One region of the Streptomyces sp. NPDC045778 genome, then DNA from elsewhere that is predicted to be linked to it. Evidence: riboswitches for the same ligand, from Rfam matches in the RefSeq annotation. Region 1 holds a riboswitch; the other holds the start of a gene.
The links. A riboswitch is a leader RNA that binds a small molecule or an ion and turns the genes downstream of it on or off. The one in region 1 is predicted to bind cobalamin.
Positions count from the first base shown of each region.

Region 2: it holds a riboswitch for cobalamin, as region 1 does, so the genes downstream of both, AC07GB_RS12420 ((2Fe-2S) ferredoxin domain-containing protein) here and AC07GB_RS02185 (ribonucleoside-diphosphate reductase subunit alpha) in region 1, are expected to answer to the same signal.

Region 1 is NZ_JBWKJZ010000001.1:494,576-497,873, forward strand. It holds gene mctP (monocarboxylate uptake permease MctP) at 1-459, shown strand, start outside; gene AC07GB_RS02180 (hypothetical protein) at 528-1,163, shown strand; adenosylcobalamin-variant (AdoCbl-variant) riboswitch at 1,491-1,589, shown strand; gene AC07GB_RS02185 (ribonucleoside-diphosphate reductase subunit alpha) at 1,736-3,298, shown strand, end outside.
Region 2 is NZ_JBWKJZ010000008.1:10,451-13,748, reverse strand. It holds gene AC07GB_RS12425 (cytochrome P450 family protein) at 1-1,048, shown strand, start outside; cobalamin riboswitch at 1,145-1,265, shown strand; gene AC07GB_RS12420 ((2Fe-2S) ferredoxin domain-containing protein) at 1,329-1,736, shown strand; gene AC07GB_RS12415 (cobalamin-binding protein) at 1,768-2,682, opposite strand; gene AC07GB_RS12410 (SMP-30/gluconolactonase/LRE family protein) at 2,820-3,298, shown strand, end outside.

The DNA.
Region 1 (3,298 bases):
CTGGTCTCGCTGCTCGTGAAGGTGGGCGCGCTCGTCTTCGTCCTCAGCATGGACAAAACGGTCGCCATCAACTTCCAGCTCCTGGGCGGCATCTGGATCCTCCAGACCATGCCCGCGCTCGTCGGCGGCCTGTTCACACGGTGGTTCCACCGGTGGGCGCTGCTCGCCGGCTGGGCGGTCGGCATGCTCTACGGGACGGTGGCCGCCTACGGCGTCGCCTCGCCGACGCAGAAGCACTTCGGCGGGTCCTCCAAGGAGATCCCCGGCATCGGCGAGATCGGCTACATCGGCCTGACGGCGTTCGTCCTGAACGTGGTCGTCACGGTCGTCCTCACCTTCGTCCTGAAGGCGTTCAAGGCCCCCGAGGGCGTCGACGAGACCTCTCCCGAGGACTACACGGCCGACGCAGGCGACCAGGGCGTGTCCGTGGAGCTGCCCAAGGTGGGGGCGGGCCACTGAGTTGAGGCGGTCCTGACGGACGGGGCCGGCCGGAGCGCGGCGTCGGACGCATGCGAAAGGATGTGCGCATGAGACGTTCCCGCCGCCTCCTGCCGGCCCTGTTCCTCGCCCCGCTCGCCCTCACCGGCTGCGGCTCGGACGACCTCACCGCCGGGTCGCCGCCGGACCGCGCCGAGCTGAAGGCCCGCGCCGAGGCGGCGCAGACCGTCGTGGAGCACGTGTACGTGACGGAGGCCGACGGCTTCGAGCTGGCCCGGCAGTCGGTGGGCGTCATCGGCGACGACGGCTTCCAGTCCACGTACGTGCGGGACGAGGGCGGCGGGCAGCTCACGCTCTCCGTCGACCGGGGCACCGTCACCGACGCCAACTGCCGTACGGTCCCGCCCGCCGCCAGGAGCTGCGAGAAGGACGGCAAGGGCTGGTACCGCGTCACGGGCTCCCGGCACGAGTACGTCCGCACGGAGAACGGGCTGCGGATCCAACTCGCCGCCGACCGCGGCGCCGTGAGCCGCGAGGTGCTGCGCGCCGCCGCCGAGGACGCCCACCGCGCCGACGACCGCGAGCTGGACGCGGCCCTGCCCGAGCAGGCCGACCCCGAGGGCCTGCCCACGGACGGCGGCGACACGGGCCGCCCGGCGGAGCGCGGCGACCTGCCGCCGAACGGGGACGGCGCCCCGCAGGACCCGCCGGGCGCGGGCGGCTGACCGACCGGGCCGGGCCCCCGGGCCGACCGGTCCAGCCCCCCCTGGGCCGACCGGTCCAGCCCCCCTGGGCCGACCGGTCCAGGCCGTCCGGCCGACCGGTCCAGGCCGTCCGGCCGACCGGTCCAGGCCCCCCCGCGCCGGCCCCCGCGCACCCCGCCCCAGGCCCGGGAAGCGGCCCCCTCCCCGGCCTCCCCCCTGGTGAGTTGACGCTCCGGCGCACCCCCGAGCGACCACCCCCCGTGAGGAAGCGGTCACCCCCTGACCAGCAACCGACACAACATCTAGGGGCGCCACCGAAACCCGGCACAAGATGTATGCTCGTCCTCGCTGTCGTCGCAGGGGAATCCGGTGCAAGTCCGGAACTGTCCCGCAACGGTGTACGTGTGCGCATTTGCGTACCCACAAAGTCCGAGGACCTGCCGACAGCGCGCCCGTGCCGCCCGGTCCGGGCGCAGACGTCCGGGCCTCGTGGACATGGGCTGATGGACGCGGTGTACGTACCGCTGCGCGCGGTCGCGCCCGTGTGCCCTCGCCTGCCTCGATGCCCAGAGCCGAGCGAGGGAGAGCACCACGTGACCATCGCGCCCGCCGAGCCCGCGTCAGCGCAGGCCGAAGCCGGTCAGCAGCACGCCGAGCAGTCCGCCCCGTCCACCGACGGGCCCGGCGCCGCCCTGCTGCGCACCCTGACCGACCTCACCGCCGACCTCCCCGACGCCGACCCCGGACGCGTCGCCGCGGCCGCGCTGCGCGGCCGCTCGGCGAAGGCCGACGAGGCCGAGCTGCGGGAGCTTGCCACCGAGGCGGCCGCCGGGCTCATCTCCGAGGACCCCGCCTACTCCCGGCTCGCCGCCCGCCTCCTGACGATCGGCATCCGCGAGGAGGCCGCGTCGCAGGGCGTCACGTCGTTCTCCGAGTCCGTCGCGGTCGGCCACCGCGAGGGCCTCATCGCCGACCGCACCGCCGCCTTCACGACCCTGCACTGCGCCCGTCTGGACGCCCTCGTGGAGGCCGCGCTCGCCGACGGCGCCGACCGCCGCTTCGGCTACTTCGGCCTGCGCACGCTGCACAGCCGCTACCTGCTGCGCCACCCGATCACCCGCAAGGTCATCGAGACGCCCCAGCACTTCATGCTGCGCGTGGCCGTCGGCCTCGCCGAGGACGAGTCGGTGCGGGCCCTGGACGAGGTCGCCGCGCTGTACGGCCTGATGAGCCGCCTCGACTACCTGCCGTCCTCGCCGACGCTCTTCAACTCCGGCACCCGCCACCCGCAGATGTCCAGCTGCTACCTGCTGGACTCCCCGCTCGACGAGCTGGACTCGATCTACGACCGCTACCACCAGGTGGCGCGCCTGTCGAAGCACGCGGGCGGCATCGGCCTCTCGTACTCCCGCATCCGCTCGCGCGGTTCGCTGATCCGCGGCACGAACGGCCACTCCAACGGCATCGTGCCGTTCCTCAAGACCCTGGACGCCTCCGTCGCCGCGGTGAACCAGGGCGGCCGCCGCAAGGGCGCCGCCGCCGTCTACCTGGAGACCTGGCACTCCGACATCGAGGAGTTCCTGGAGCTGCGGGACAACACCGGCGAGGACGCCCGGCGCACCCACAACCTGAACCTGGCGCACTGGATCCCCGACGAGTTCATGCGCCGGGTCGCCGCCGACCAGGAGTGGTCGCTGTTCTCGCCCGCCGACGTGCCCGAGCTTGTCGACCTGTGGGGCGAGGAGTTCGACACGGCGTACCGCGCGGCCGAGGCCAAGGGCCTGGCGCAGAAGACCATGCCCGCCCGTGATCTGTACGGCCGCATGATGCGCACCCTGGCGCAGACCGGCAACGGCTGGATGACCTTCAAGGACGCCTCCAACCGCACCGCCAACCAGACCGCCGAGCCCGGCCACACCGTGCACTCCTCCAACCTGTGCACGGAGATCCTGGAGGTCACGGACGACGGCGAGACGGCCGTGTGCAACCTCGGCTCGGTGAACCTCGGGGCCTTCGTGGCCGACGGGGACATCGACTGGGAGCGCCTCGACGCCACCGTGCGCACCGCCGTGACGTTCCTCGACCGCGTCGTCGACATCAACTTCTACCCGACCGAGCAGGCCGGGCGCTCCAACGCCAAGTGGCGCCCGGTGGGC
Region 2 (3,298 bases), on a different contig from region 1:
GGACCCGGCGCACTGGTCCGCGTTGCGCGCGGGAGAGGTGCCGGAAGGGTGGCCCCTCATCAGCCTCGTCACCAACCGCGGCATGACCACCGCCGACGGCGAGGAGCACCGCCGCCTGCGCGGCCTCGTCACGCAGGCTTTCACCGCGCGACGCGTCACCGCGATGCGGCCCCGCGTCGAGGCGATCACACGCCACCTCGTCGACGACCTCGCGGGGCGCGGCGGCGACGCCGTCGACCTGCGCCGCCACTTCGCCTATCCCCTGCCCATGGCGGTGATCGGCGACCTCCTCGGCGTACCCGAGGAGCGCTACGACGACTTCCGGAACCTCTCCGCGAGCCTCACCAGCAGCGTCACCACGCCCGACGAGACCCTCGCCACCCAGCGACGCCTGCACGCCCTCCTCACCGACCTCGTCGCCGCACGGCGGCAGCGGCCGCGCGAGGACCTGACCAGCCATCTGATCGCCGCGCGCGACGACGGGGACCGGCTCTCGGAGCCGGAGCTGATCGGCACCCTGGTCCTCGTCCTCGTCGCGGGCCACGGCACCACCCTCAACCTCATCACCAACGCGACCAGGGCCCTGCTCACCCACCCCGAACAGCGCGCCGCCGTCACGGCAGGGCACCGGCCCTGGGAGGCCGTGGTGGAGGAGACCCTGCGGTGGGACGCGCCCGTCGCGCACTTCCCGCTCCGCTACGCCCTCGACGACATCACCATCGGGGGCGTGGTGATCCCCCGCGGCGACGCCGTCCTCGCCTCCTACGCGGCAGCGGGCCGGGACCCCGGGCAATTCGGCGCCGACGCCGCCCAGTTCGACCTCGCACGCCCGCAGCCGAAGCATCTCTCCTTCGGCCACGGCCCGCACTACTGTCTCGGCGCGGCCCTGGCACGCCTGGAGGCGGGCATCGCCCTGCCGGCCCTGTTCCGGCGGTTCCCGCGCATGGAGCTGGCCGTGCCGCCCGGCGAGTTGGTGCCGCTGCCGTCCTTCGTCAGCAACAGCGTCCAGGCCCTGCCGGTCACCTTGTACGGCTCGTACGGCCACTGACGCTCGTACGGCGGGCGCGGCACCGGAAACGGGCCCCCGGCCGGTCACGTACGGCCGGATGGAATGATGACGGGCGAACAAGGCGACGGCGGTCCGAGGAAGCCGGTGTGAATCCGGCGCGGTCCCGCCACTGTGATCGGCGAGCGCGTCCCGACCGGCCACCGCCCCCAGGGGGTGGGAAGGCCGGGACGAGCGACGACCCGAGAGCCAGGAGACTCACGCGGTCGCCTCCTCCACGGAACACCGGGGCGGATCTCCCCGGAGAGAGGCAGGACGCGGCATGCCCGCAAGACCGGCCCGGACGTCGTCCGGCACCGCGAGGAGTTTCGAGTCGGCCACCGCCCCGGCGCCCTGCCGGGTCGTCGTGTGCCGGGACTGCTGCTGCGGCAGCCCGAAGGTGACCGGCGTCGACCACGCCGAGCAGACCGCGCGTCTGCGGGCCGAGGCGCCCGTGCGCGTCTCCGCCTGCCTGGACGTGTGCGACCAGGCCAACGTCATCGTGGTCCAGCCCTCCGCGGCGGGCCGGGCGGCGGGCGCCCGGCCGGTGTGGCTCGGCCTGGTCAACGACGCGGACGCGACCGAGGACATCGTCGCCTGGGTCCGCGCCGGAGGCCCGGGCATCGCGCCGCGACCGGAGATCCTCGACCTGTACGCGTTCAGCCCGCCGCGGCGCCGCGCGCTGCCCTGAACGCCGGGCCGGGGCGGCGCGCCCCCCCGCGTCAGCGGAGCGGGCGCGCCTCGGCCGGCGTCACCGCCGCCCCGGCGCGCACCCCGTGCAGGACGTGGGCCAGCACCTCCGCCCCGCGGACGACACGCGGCCCTGGCCGGTTGAAGTACGCGGGCCCGTCCAGGACCCAGACGCGCCCCGACCGGACGGCCGGCAGCCCGGACCAGCCGGGCAGCCGGGTGAGCAGGTCCGACTCGCGCAGCGTCCGCTCGGGCGGGAAGCCGCACGGCAGGACGAGCAGCACCTCGGGGCGGGCGGCGCGCACCGCGTCCCACGTCATGGGCCCGGTGTGCTCGCCGGGCGCGGCGAGGAGCGGTTCGCCCCCGGCGGCAGTGATCTGCTCGGGCACCCAGTGTCCTGCGGGCCACAGCGGATCCAGCCACTCGATCGCGACCACCCGGGGCCGCTCGCGCCCGGCGGTCAGCGCGCGCACCCGCTCAAGGCGGGCCCGCAGCTCCCCCCGGCGCAACTCGGCCCGCTCCCGCACACCGAGAACGGAGCCGACGGTGACCAGGCAGTCCAGGACGTCTTCAAGGGTGCGCGGCTCCAGGCTCAGGACCCGCGTGTCCGCGTCCAGGAGCCGCACGGTGCGGCTGACCCTCTCGTACGACACCGCGCACACGTCGCACAGGTCCTGCGTGAGGACTACATCGGGCCGCAGCGCCGCCAGCGCCTCCGTGTCCAGGGTGTACAGCGAGGACCCGGAGTGCGCCGACCCGCCCACCGCGTCGGAGATCTCCCGGCTGCTCAAGACGTCCTGGTCCAGGTCGGCGCCCGTCACCACGGGGACGGACGCCACGTCCTGCGGCGGCCAGTCGCACTCATGGGTGCGCCCGACCAGCCGCTCCACCAGGCCGAGTTCGGCGACGAGGTCGGTGGCGGCGGGGAGCAGGGACACGATGCGCATACGCCGACCCTAAGGCGTGAGCCACCGTCCGCGCCCCGCACGGGTGTGGCCGATCCGACGCCTCCCGACGGTGGTGTTCGCGGTCGCCGGAGCCGATACTGCGCCGGGCGGACCGACCCGACGACGGAGGGGAACCGATGACGTTGAAGGTGAGCCGGAGGCTCCGCGGAGCCGTGCGCCGGCCGGGCCGCGGCATCCTGTCGATGGCCCTCCTTGCCGCGGCCGCGGGTGTGCTCGCACCCGCCCCCGCGTCCGCGGCACCGGCCTGTGCCGCCACCGGGGCGGGCGCGCCGGTCCAGGTGGCACGCGTCCCCGACTGGGTCGAGTCGATCGTCGTGGACGAGCGCGGGAGGATGTTCGCCACCGCGTACTTCTCCGGCCGCGTCTACCGGATCGACGCGCCGGGCCGCACCCCCGTACCCCTCACCGGCGATGTCGGCGCCAACGGCGGGATCGTCGTGCGGGACGACGGCCGCCTCCTCGTCGGCACCGGCAACGACCTTCTGCACTCGCTCACCGGCGACGCGCTGCCCACGTCGAAGCTCCTGCTCGTCGACCCGGACACCGGCGAGGTCAGCACGTACGCCGCCGGTCTCGGCGGCATCGACGGTGTCGC